3 regions of the Vibrio coralinecrosis genome follow, and region 3 is predicted to be linked to each of the others. Evidence: riboswitches for the same ligand, from Rfam matches in the RefSeq annotation. Region 3 holds a riboswitch; each other region holds the start of a gene.

Region 1 (4,208 bases), on a different replicon from region 3:
CCCACTTAAATTTATACCAATGGCCCATACCTAGATGAGTACACAGTTTATGCTGTTCAGCGGGAATAGACTCCAATGATTGCAATAGCAAGCGCGTTGCATAGGGCAGGTTAAAAAACACATGCGCCAGTAAAATACCGTTCAGACCGTAAATCGAAAATGGCAGTTTAGAATCAAACCATGCTAAAGCTGATGACAACAGACCGCTATTACCATAAATCGCCAGTAAGCCAAACACCCCAACCAGCACAGGCAGTACTAATGTGGTAGCAAACAGCTTAAGCAGCAAAGATTTACCAGGAAAGGTACGCCGAGATAGTGCGTGCGCGACTGGGATGGCTAAGCCAACACTGAGCAGAGTCGACAGGAACGACTGGTAAAAGCTGAACTTGGTGACATGCCGATAATAAGGGTCTGACCAAACCTGAGCGATATTCAGAGATGGGGCGGCAACTAATAAAGCACCGAGAGCAGAAACAACAAAGGCCGCGATAGCAATCGCGACCCAGAGTCCCAATTTTGGAATACTACGCAAAGCGTCTCCTTAGAAGGTTAAGGCGCTTTGCCACTCACGTATCCAAGATTTTCGATTTTGCGCTACTTCTTCTGCGCTAAAGCTCAAGGCTTTTTCAGGTACCGTCAGTGTCTCAAAGCCTTCAGGCAGTGCGACTTTAGTTACTGGGTACATCCAGTTGCCTGTTGGCATCAAAGACTGGAAGTCGTCGCTAAGGATAAACGTCATAAATTCATCGGCTAATTTTTCGTTTTTCGATGCTTTTACTTTAGCCGCCACCTCAACCTGAGTGTAATGGCCTTCGGCAAAATCAGCGGCGGCGTATTTGCTGTCGCTTTCTGCGATCAGGTGATACGCCGGTGAGGTAGTGTAAGACAACACCATGTCTGACTCACCTTCAAGGAACATAGAGTAAGCCTCAGACCAACCTTTTGTCACAGTGACGGTTTTCTTAGCCAGTTGTTGCCATGCCGGGGTAACGTCATCGCCATAGACAGATTTCATCCACAGCATCAGGCCTTGGCCCGGCGTTGACGTACGGGGATCCTGATAAATCACTTTCAGATCATCGCGAGATTCCACCAGCTCTTTAAGGCTCTTTGGTGGATTGGTAAGCTTTTCTTTGTTGTAGACAAACGCAAAGTAACCGAAGTCATAAGGCACAAAAGTGCTGTCTTCCCAGCCGTTAGGCAGATTGACCGATTTGGTATCCACTTTGTGCTCGGCTAGCAGTCCCGTTTTCTGCGCTTCTGCCATCAGGTTATTGTCCAAACCTAACACGATATCCGCTTTGCTGTTGTCTCCTTCAAGACGCAGGCGATTAAGAATAGAAACGCCATCATCAAGAGCAACAAAGTTCACATCACAGCCACATTGAGCTTCAAACGCTTTTTCCACTTTCGGGCCTGGGCCCCAATCCGCGGCAAAAGAATCGTAGGTATAAACGGTAAGGGTGTGATCTGCTGCCAATGCAGAAAAAGATGTCAGTGTGGCAACGGCGATGGTACTTAAAGTGGTTTTCACTGCTCGCTCTCTCCTTGGTTGAGCGGCACAGGTTTGAGGAAACATTGGCAGGGCAAATGTTCAGACTCAATTCCTACGCCAGCATTATCTGGTTCAGGTACACGGGTCCTGGGCTTTGCCCAATCTCAGCTTCATCTGTGCGATGAATAGCTCCCCGATGAGTATCGGCTGATTGTAATCGTAATGTTGTCAATTAGCCAGAGTTATACACGCTGGTCATATCCCCAACGCGGGACAAGCCCCTGTTCAACATTAAGATGATCGAGAATTCTCGCCACCATAAAGTCGACCAGATCATCAATAGACTTAGGTTGATGGTAGAAGCCTGGTGCCGCAGGCATAATGGTGACGCCCATCTGCGACAACTTATGCATATTCTCTAGATGCAACGTAGAGAACGGTGTTTCACGCACGACCAACAGCAACTGGCCGCGTTCTTTGATCACCACATCGGCCGCACGCTCAATAAGATTATCAGACATACCATGTGCGATGGCAGCGACACTGCCTGCAGAGCAAGGGCACACGACCATCTGTTTCGGTGCTGCGGACCCAGAAGCCACTGGAGAGAACCAGTCGTCTTTACCATAGACGATGAGTTTTTCGGCATCACAGTTTAAGTGTGTCACTAGCGCCTGTTGAGCCAAATCAGGGTTGGCAGGTAGCTTCAAATTATGCTCGGTCGCTAACACAACCCGAGCCGCTGAAGAAATCAGTAGGTGAACTTGATAGCCCGCAGCTAACAGGCATTCAAGTAGTCTTAGTCCATAGGGCGCACCGGAAGCCCCTGTAAAAGCGAGTGTAATCGCTTTGTGTTTCTCTTGGTTCATACCGTTACATTCATCTATTCGGCAAGTTTCGCCAGAATTTTATCGTGGATACCTTCAAACCCACCATTGCTCATCACCAGAATTTGATCGCCCGGTTGAGCCTGTTCTGCCATCATCTGCACTAACGCATCAACACTGTCTGACGCATAAGCCGACTGCTGACATTGCTGGGCAATGTCCTCGACAGACCATTCAATATTATCTGGTTGATAAAGGAAGACGACGTCAGCCTGAGCAAGGGACGCAGCCAATGTTTCTTTGTGCACGCCACGTTTCATCGTCGCACTGCGAGGTTCAAGTACTGCTAGGATACGTTGTTTGCCAACCTTATTACGCAATCCACCCACAGTAAGTTCAATCGCCGTAGGGTGATGAGCGAAGTCATCGTAAACCGTAACCTGATTCACCTCACCTTTTAGCTCAAGTCGACGTTTGGTATTGATGAATTTCGCCAGCGACTGGCAAGCTAAATCCGGAGTAACACCCACGTGACGAGCCGCGGCGATGGCCATCAAGGCGTTATCGACGTTATGATCGCCCACCAGATCCCACTTCACAGTACCGACGGCTTCCCCTTGGAAGAAAACTGTGAATATTGAACCATCGGCGACTTGTTTCTCCGCTCGCCAGTCACCTTGTTCGCCGCTGAACTCCGTTTCGCTCCAGCAGCCACGCTGTAATACATCGGCAATTGCTGAATCGCCTTGCGGGGCAAGGATTCGACCATTCCCCGGCACGGTTCTGACTAAGTGATGGAATTGGCGCTTGATCGCTTCCAGATCATCGAAGATATCCGCATGATCAAACTCCAAATTGTTCATGACTAACGTGCGAGGATGGTAATGCACGAACTTAGAACGCTTATCGAAAAAAGCGCTGTCGTATTCGTCGGCTTCAACGACAAAAAACATACTTTCGCCCAAACGTGCTGAAACCCCAAAGTTGCCCAGCACCCCACCAACAAGGAAGCCAGGTTGATAGCCACAGTCTTCCAAAATCCACGCCAGCATGCTGGAAGTTGTGGTTTTACCATGGGTTCCTGAGACCGCCAGCACCCAGCGGTCATGGAGAAGAAACTCCTGCAGCCACTGTGGGCCTGAGGTATATCTCAGGTTACTGTTGAGTACCTGTTCGACACAGGGGTTACCTCGACTCATCGCATTTCCGATCACAACCAGATCAGGTGCTGGGTCAAGCTGAGAAGGGGCAAAGCCTTCAATGATTTCAATACCTTGAGATTCCAACAATGTACTCATTGGTGGATAAACGTTGGCGTCACTGCCCGTCACTTTGTGACCTAATTGACGAGCTAAAATTGCAGCACCTCCCATAAATGTGCCACAAATTCCCAAGATATGAATATGCATAAACAACCTTCTCCAAGGCGAAAACTGAGCTGACATTATGGCGATTATACGCAGAAAAGCGAACTACTTTGCTCACTGTTTTTACGTCACACGAGCGCAAATGATTACGTGTTATGCTCGTTCTCGTTATAGGATTGCATCAAATAGAACGATGAAAACCTTAATTAGGTCGACAAATAAAACGAGATCTCAGTCAGTTAGTTCATTACCAATAAAAAGATCTAACTCTTAGACTAGAGCGTAGGCGAAATCTAAGATCCGTCAGAGGTCATCAACGCCAATCCCCCTATATTGAAGCGACTTAAAGGAAAAATCATGTCTGGAATGCGCACCCTTGGCGAGTTCATTGTTGAGAAACAAGCGGACTTCCCCCACGCTAGCGGTGATCTATCATCCCTACTTTCTTCTATCCGACTTGCTGCAAAAATCGTTAACCGCGAGATCAACGCTGCAGGTCTTGGTGACATTACCGGT
Region 2 (4,208 bases), on a different replicon from region 3:
TTAACTACCGGATATAACGCCATCGCAGATTTACACACAGTAGGAAATAAGAGTTGCTTCCCTTTAGTCACACTATCAGTTTGAATACCGGAGCTAATATCCTCAATAAGCGGAATAGGAAAATCTTCGATACATTCGGCCCATGTTTCACGTGAAACATTTATCATTGCCCGAGAAAGGGTCAATGCATCTTCAATCGTGAATTGCAATGAAAGTAGAACAATAACCCAAGATAAGTGACGTATTTCTTCGGTATAGGGAATATGATCCGAGCTTGCCAGCGCATTGCTACCATGGCCATGCAAATTAGCCCAAATATCTATTGATTGTTCTTTCTCTGTAATATTGAGATAAACGTGCACTGGAAACTTGGAAGGCACATACTCTGTAAGAGACAGTTGTGAGTAGTAAATGAGGTAGTAATCTAAATTACCAACCGGAGAAGAACTGATTAAATCAGCCCCAAGAGCAATCGTGCTTTCGCCCTGAGTGACCTGAATAGTTTGAGCAGGGCTAATGCCCAACTCAAACTTATCTATTTCAAACCCTTGCTTCTTGGCCAGCCGCAGGCACAACCCCACCTCATGATGGAGTGTATCCATCATAGCTGGAATAAGGATCTTCACCGTTATCCCTCCGTGACCGAAGTTACTGCAGGGTGATAAAGCTCAGAGCCAGTCTCTCTAAACTCTTTAGACTTTTGACGCATGCCTTCCAATGGGTCATCAAGCAATTTGATTGAGATGGCTTGGTCCGCCGCGACTTGATCAATATCTTTTGCGTATTCTCGAACTTCCTGAGAGATCTTCATTGAGCAGAATTTCGGGCCACACATAGAGCAGAAATGGGCAACTTTACCTGACTCCTGGGGCAAGGTTTCATCATGGAATGCACGGGCAGTATCAGGGTCAAGCGCAAGGTTGAACTGATCTTCCCAACGAAATTCAAATCGAGCCTTAGATAAGGCATTATCACGAATCTGAGCACCTGGATGCCCTTTCGCTAAATCGGCAGCGTGAGCGGCAAGTTTATAAGTGATCAGTCCTGTCTTTACATCTTCTTTGTTAGGCAAGCCTAGATGTTCTTTTGGAGTCACATAACACAGCATTGCACAGCCATACCAACCAATCATTGCAGCACCTATACCCGACGTAATATGGTCGTAGCCGGGAGCAATGTCTGTCGTGAGAGGGCCGAGCGTATAGAAAGGCGCCTCATGGCAATGCTCTAGCTGCTCTTCCATGTTCTCTTTAATCATATGCATTGGCACATGCCCTGGGCCTTCAATGATCACCTGAACATCATACTCCCATGCGATCTTTGTAAGTTCTCCAAGCGTGCGTAATTCTGCAAACTGGGCTTCATCATTGGCATCTGCAATTGATCCAGGACGCAAACCATCACCAAGCGATAGTGCCACGTCATACTTAGCACAGATTTCACAGATCTCGCGGAAATTGGTATAGAGGAAACTTTCTTGATGATGAGCCAAACACCATTTAGCAATGATAGAGCCACCGCGTGAGACAATGCCTGTCACGCGCTTGGCTGTCATAGGGACATAGCGAAGGAGTAAACCTGCGTGGATAGTAAAGTAATCAACGCCCTGCTCGGCTTGTTCAATTAAAGTGTCACGCATTACCTCCCAATTGAGATTTTCGGCAATGCCGTTCACTTTCTCTAATGCTTGGTACATTGGTACAGTGCCGATTGGGACTGGGCTATTACGCAAAATCCATTCGCGAGTCTCGTGAATATTACGACCAGTAGACAGGTCCATCACTGTATCGCCCCCCCAACGTGTCGACCAAACCAACTTTTCAACTTCTTCTTCAATTGATGAGGTCACAGAGGAGTTACCAATGTTGGCGTTTACCTTCACAAGAAAGTTACGGCCAATGATCATAGGCTCAGATTCTGGGTGATTGATGTTTGAAGGGATAATAGCGCGACCTTCAGCGACCTCTCTGCGTACAAATTCAGCGCTGATTTCGTCTGGAAGATTAGCCCCAAAGCTTTGGCCTGAGTGCTGCTGATTAAGAACCTGATCTCGATACTTTGCGCGCCCCATATTTTCACGTAACGCAATATACTCCATTTCAGGTGTAATAATGCCTTTACGTGCATAATGCAGCTGAGTAACACATTGGCCACCTTTAGCACGACGGATGCGTGGCAGGTTGCCATAACGAAGCTCATCGAGCGTTTCATCTTCCAGCCGTTGCTTGGTGTACATTGAACTCACATCATCGAGCACTTCTGTATCATTGCGCTCTTCTATCCACTTCTCTCTCAGCTTAGGTAAACCACTGTACAGGTCTATGGTATGAGTAGGATCGGTATAGACTCCTGAAGTGTCATAAACCCTGATAGGTTCATTAGGCTCGAAAATCGGCTCTTCTTTTGTGCCACCAATAAGGCTATCAGCTAGAGTGATTTCGCGCATAGGCACACGAATATCTGGGCGTGAACCTTGTACGTATACCTTGCGTGAATTGGGGTACGGTTGTACCGAGAGAGAATCAATAAACTGTTTTGCTTCCAGTCTCGCTTGCTTGCGACTCGACATAGCATTTTTCCTTGCTTTGTTATTCTAGATAAAAAGATTTTGGATAAAAATGCTTGGCGGATAGATGCGACAAGAGGTATCAAAGTAATAAAGAAATGTATTACTTGAATGTAGATAGATCACAGGTGCGAAAATACAGTGATCTCTTCTCCTGTTCCCTTCGCAGATACTAATCTGATCAGGTTCAACGGATCCCGAATTAACGGTCTCAGCCTTATGGCACTCCGACAAGTAAAATCAGTATATAAAAACGGCCTGGTGAAACCAAGCCGTGTAGAAGAATATTAGCGAAACTTTACCCCAAAATTAGCTCTTAATCAGTATTTGAAAGCCAATACCAGCCGCTGAGATACTAAGTATAACGTTTAATAGTACGTTGAGACCCATCTTAAAAAATGCACCTTGCTGCATGAGTAATACATTATCCATGGAAAAAGTCGAAAAGGTCGTCAGAGCCCCAAGAAAGCCTAAGCCAACGATTTGTCGCCAAGGTTCGGTGGCCAACATTTCATTTTCAAATGCCGCGATCAGCAAGCCCATAATAAATGAGCCCACTACGTTGACCGTCAACGTACCATAGGGAAAACCACGCCCAAGTAAAACAACACACAGTTCGGAAATTAAATACCGAGAACACGCACCAAAGGCGCCACCCAAAGCGATAAAACCGAGAATCGAAAGTTGTCCCATGGTTCCTCCTGTCAAATTCTGCCGTATTGTATCTGGAATAAGGCTATTTTCGAATCAAAATCGCAACACATTATCTCAAATTAATTCTGAGATTTAAAAAGTTACAGGAGTCACTTTACTTCAATGTAACCCATTAATCCGGTTTTCATGTGTTCAATCACATGGCAGTGATACATCCAGCGCCCTGGATTATCTGCAACAAACGCCGCTTTGGCTCTACCGTTTTTACCTAGCAGTACGGTATCGGTATGGAACGGTTCTGCAATCTTTTTACCGTCCATTTCTAGAACTGTGAATGTATGACCATGGATATGGATCGGGTGGTGATACTGGGTGACGTTCTTTAAGTCAAAAATATAAGTCTTCCCCAATTCAAGTGTTGCCAAAGGTGCTGGAATATTATTTTTGCTCATACCTTCCCATGACCGTTTATTGGTTAACCAGAATTTGGGCATAGCTTTACCATCTTTACTCGTTGGGGTAACCGCGCCCTCCCACTCAAAAACAAAGTCAATTTCCTCAGCATTAGCCAAATCAAGCTGAGGCACTGGATTCAATGGTAACTTGGGCAATGGTTGAGACTCAGGCAAAGAAGATTTAACAACGTCGAATTCACACAGATGGAATGGGAAACGTCCCTTCATTTGACGAACATAGACACGCTCACCAGCTTGAGGAGCAATAAGACCTATATCAACCCTCATTCCTGGGCCAATTTTATGCTGAGATAGCTTATAGGGCGTTTTTACCGGATTACCATCGATAGCGATGACCCATGCGTCAGCACCTTCCACTGCAATCGGGTAAGTAATAGTATTGTCGACATTTGCTATTCGCAACCGTGTGGTCGCTCTGGCCTTCAGTTGGTAAATCGGCTCATGTATACCGTTCACACTACTCCACTCCCCTGGAGTGCCCATTCGTGCACTCATACGCGGGATCATTAAGT
Region 3 (4,208 bases):
TGTTGAGGTTTGGTCACGGCTTTCACAATATTTTTGATGTTAAAGTATGAATAGTCGTATAAAAGCGCCGTTTCTTTCAAACCGCGTAGTGAAATCATCATCCTATCGGCTACTTGGTAAGAAGATCCACCTTCAGACCAACGACTGGCAAACGTTTTTTGTAATACTGGGTTACCAGCCCCATCACGCACAGATAACCGCTTCATACGCTGATCCGCATTGCCTTTTTTCTCGAACATAAAACTCAGCCACTCGATACTGAAGTTATGACAAGCACCATGAGTTGCTGCTGCAGATGTCCCTTTCTTCGCCTTCATAACATCCACCTGCGAAAAATTAGCAACAATATTGTCCTTCATAGATCCTCTCCAACTTATTGTTAATAGCAATAATGCCTTTAATATTCATTCAGTTAAAAATAGCAACTAAGAGAGTAGTGACCTAATTATTTTTTAGAGTAAAAATTCAGTTTATTAGTTCGTGACCCAATCATCCGAGCCTTTATTTACGCTAGATGGTATCTAGACCTTGTTGCCAAAACGCCACCTCCATTCTGGTCGCCGTTCTGAACACCTGAATCAGGCTCTGACCTCGTTGGCTATGCGGATTGATATCTTTTAAGAGCTGATTAAAATGCAAAGCGCTCTGCGCGACTCCATTTTGAAACGACTCACCACCATACAACTCAATCCAACTCGCATAAGGATTTCCTTCCAAAACGGTCTCCTTATTGTCTAACAAAGCACTTCCAATCACTGCATAGCCTATTGAACATGGCGCGAGCGCGGCATACAGTGCAACCAAATCCCCCATCATGCCCGTATCAAGCACATAACGCGTATAGGCGATAGTCGCCACATCTTCTGGTTCGTGTTTCAGATCTGATTCTGTCAGCCCCCACTGACCACAATACGTCACATGATGATCTATTTCAGTTTCTAACAAGACTTGAACACTCGGTAATGCAAAGCGCATTTCTTCCAATGTACGAGCTTTATAGATGGCTAAAGCATGAGCACGTACATACTGTTTAAGGAATAAGAAATCCTGCTTCAAGTAATGAAGAAAACAGTGTTGATCAAGAGTGCCGTGCGCCAGTTGCTGAACAAAATCGTGCTGCGTGTATGCCTGCCAGTCCGGCTGACAAGCTTCAATAAGATCCTGATAGTTCATTGTTTCGAATCCCCTCACTAAACATCGACTCTGCCGTTAACGAACATTGACATGCCCGCAGAAAAAGTGATGGACTGGTCCATGTCCCTTGCCAACGTTGAGTTCATCAGCATGAGCAATGGCCTGTGAGATATATTGCTTACCCAAATACACGGCTTTGTGCAGCCTATTGCCCTGCGCAAGATAAGACGCAATCGCCGACGATAGAGTACAGCCTGTTCCATGAGTGTTTCGCGTTGGAAGCCGTTTGGCACTCAGAAGCTCACTCGTTTGCGCTAAGATCAGCAAATCATTGCTGTTGTCATCTTTTTCTAGATGCCCTCCTTTCAGCAATACCGCTTTGGCCCCCAAAGCACGTAATCCTTCGATCATATTGCCCATCTGATCTTCATTTTCCGGCACCGCACTATCGATCAAAGCCGCTCCTTCAGGGAGATTAGGGGTGATCAGATCCGCCATCGGGATCAACTGCTCTTTTAATGTGCTAATCGCCGACTGCTCCAGCAGAAGATCACCGCTGGTTGCGACCATCACAGGGTCAACCACCAGATGAGCAGGCTTGTACTGTCTGATTTTGTCCGCAACGACCTTAATGATCCGCGCGTCAGCCAACATCCCGACTTTAACGGCAACCACATTGAGATCCGTAAACACAGCGTCAAGCTGACTTTCAATATGCTCAAGAGGAATTGGGTGAATCGCAGTTACGCCAAGCGTATTTTGTGAGGTGATAGCAGTGATCACTGAGCAGGCGTAACTGCCCGTTGCCGACATCGCTTTAATGTCGGCCTGAATACCAGCGCCGCCGCCGCTGTCTGAGCCTGCAATGGTTAATACAATCGGTGGGGTGTCTTGTGAATGTGGCATGATGGCTCCTATTACAAGACGTACAGGAACTCTCTGCCAAATATGAAGTGATCAGTACAAGATCGAACATAGAAAGCGAGTACACCAAAGCCTGCGTATTCAAACTTCGGCGCTAATAGTTCCCTACGTCAGTGCTAACTGAATCAGGTTCTACGGGTCTCGCAATGCGATCTCAGCCCTAAGGCTCCCCGACTATTTCCCGCTGATAATAACAGTAATTAAAAAGCGAATGCACTTTTAAATTTACAATAAGTGTGAATCGTCATTTAACCACTCATACACCTAAAGAGTTGAATGGCTTACTTATAAGCACCCGCTGAGTAATGCAGCTCGTAGCTATGAGAGTAGATTTCAAGGATGTTACCGAATGGGTCTTCCATGTAAATCATGCGGTATGGCTTCTCACCTGGGTAGTAATAGCGTGGCGCTTTCATACGCTTCTTACCACCTGCTGCAACAATCTTCTCTGCCAGCTCTTCCACGTTTGGATCCTGAACACAGAAGTGGAAAATACCTGTTTTCCAATATTCGAAATTGTCTTGTGGGTTTTCCTGATTCCTAAACTCAAACAGCTCAACCCCGATACGATCACCCGTTGAAAGGTGAGCAATACGGAAACGCTCCCAACCGGCACCAAATACGTCAGTACACATTTCACCGATAGCAGAATCGTCTTCAACGATTTCGGTAGGTTCCATGATCAGGTACCAACCAAGCACTTCTGTATAAAATTTAACTGCTGCTTCTAAGTCAGGTACTGAAATACCGATATGAGAAAAATTACGTGGATATGGAGTAGACATGTAGACCTCTTCTTTACTCATGCATTGGGAACTCTCCCGTTTCGTTGAATCCATATTAGGTCACACTTAAATCAATTAAAAATTATCAATAATTCTCATTTTAATAAACTTTTATTATCAAAATAAGTTAAACACTTCTTCGTTTCCAACTTTGTATGAAACTAATTTACTGTTCTATAGTAAGAAAACTCATAAGTAAAAAAGGAGAGTGCCAATGAGTCAAGAGGCTTTAATTTCTCGTCTTAACGAGTTACCAAGGATCCAGAAAGTACTGCAAGAACTGCTTGATATGGTGAATCAGGACGAGGTTGATTTTGGCGAGCTCTCGAGAAAGATCGCTACCGATCAGGTATTGAGTGCTCGATTACTTCGCATGGCGAACTCTGCCCATTTCGGTGGCAATAAAACGGTCTCTTCCGTTAACGAAGCTTTGCTTCGTGTTGGTACTGGTCCAGTAAGAACTCTGGTAGTGGCTTCCGTACTTTCTGGTGCGTTTCCTAAGCTCAAAACACTGGATATGGACCAATACTGGGAGGACACCTTCGAAGTTTCGGTCATTGCCAGCAAGATTGCCGACGAAACGGGCATGGATTCCAACGAAGTATTTACCACAGGTATTCTCCATAACATTGGAGAACTGATGATTCATACTTTAGTGCCTGATGCTGCAGTCAAGATCCATGAACGTGCAGAGGCAGGAGAAGATGCGATTGCAGTCCAGGAAGAAGTACTGGATATTACTGCGCCAACACTGGGCGCTAAGTTGGCAAAGACTTGGAAGTTCCCAGAACCCATGGTGGATGCCATCGCGAATTATCATGATCCTAGAGATGCAGAACTGTCACCTAAAATGGCCACCACCCTGCACTTTGCTCGCTCGATCCACCGCGATTGGGATAAACTAGACAGCGATAATGCAAAAGCACGCTATCTGGCTGAGCACCCTGACTCTCGCTTGCTGCATATTTCTGCAGCCTTCGCGCCAACTGTCGATAAATTCCGCGGCAACGGCCGAGATCTCGCGACTCAGCTCAATGCAGCCTAATGTCAAATGGCGAGGTCACAAGCCTCGCCATTTTGCTCAGACTATCCAAACATCACGTTATCACATAGACTATCAAAAATAATTTTTTGTTATTAAAAGATGACTATGCTAAATCCATTGTGGCTGAAAACCTTTCAAACGTTAATCGATACCGGCCACTTTACAAAAACTGCAGAAAAGCTATTTATGACTCAACCTGGCGTCAGCCAGCACATAAAAAAGCTAGAGCAAGCATGCGGTCATGCTCTCATCGCCAGACATAACAAAACATTTGAAATTACAGAAGCCGGGCAATCTGTCTACCGCTATGCCCTAAAAAT

What was found. Region 3 has a riboswitch for thiamine pyrophosphate ahead of thiD (bifunctional hydroxymethylpyrimidine kinase/phosphomethylpyrimidine kinase). Riboswitches for the same ligand answer to the same signal wherever they lie in the genome.
Region 1: it holds a riboswitch for thiamine pyrophosphate, as region 3 does, so the genes downstream of both, thiB (thiamine ABC transporter substrate binding subunit) here and thiD (bifunctional hydroxymethylpyrimidine kinase/phosphomethylpyrimidine kinase) in region 3, are expected to answer to the same signal.
Region 2: it holds a riboswitch for thiamine pyrophosphate, as region 3 does, so the genes downstream of both, thiC (phosphomethylpyrimidine synthase ThiC) here and thiD (bifunctional hydroxymethylpyrimidine kinase/phosphomethylpyrimidine kinase) in region 3, are expected to answer to the same signal.

Annotation. Positions count from the first base shown of each region.
Region 1 is NZ_CP024627.1:361,269-365,476, reverse strand. It holds gene thiP (thiamine/thiamine pyrophosphate ABC transporter permease ThiP) at 1-535, opposite strand, end outside; gene thiB (thiamine ABC transporter substrate binding subunit) at 545-1,537, opposite strand; TPP riboswitch at 1,591-1,704, opposite strand; gene CTT30_RS01690 (flavin prenyltransferase UbiX) at 1,741-2,367, opposite strand; gene mpl (UDP-N-acetylmuramate:L-alanyl-gamma-D-glutamyl-meso-diaminopimelate ligase) at 2,382-3,734, opposite strand; gene fbp (class 1 fructose-bisphosphatase) at 4,050-4,208, shown strand, end outside.
Region 2 is NZ_CP024627.1:3,263,033-3,267,240, forward strand. It holds gene CTT30_RS15395 (thiamine phosphate synthase) at 1-626, opposite strand, end outside; gene thiC (phosphomethylpyrimidine synthase ThiC) at 629-2,569, opposite strand; TPP riboswitch at 2,708-2,806, opposite strand; gene crcB (fluoride efflux transporter CrcB) at 2,876-3,259, opposite strand; gene CTT30_RS15410 (multicopper oxidase family protein) at 3,370-4,208, opposite strand, start outside.
Region 3 is NZ_CP024628.1:37,280-41,487, reverse strand. It holds gene CTT30_RS15800 (YopT-type cysteine protease domain-containing protein) at 1-359, opposite strand, end outside; gene tenA (thiaminase II) at 511-1,173, opposite strand; gene thiD (bifunctional hydroxymethylpyrimidine kinase/phosphomethylpyrimidine kinase) at 1,210-2,040, opposite strand; TPP riboswitch at 2,144-2,241, opposite strand; gene CTT30_RS15785 (lactoylglutathione lyase family protein) at 2,340-2,843, opposite strand; gene CTT30_RS15780 (HDOD domain-containing protein) at 3,058-3,888, shown strand; gene CTT30_RS15775 (LysR family transcriptional regulator) at 3,994-4,208, shown strand, end outside.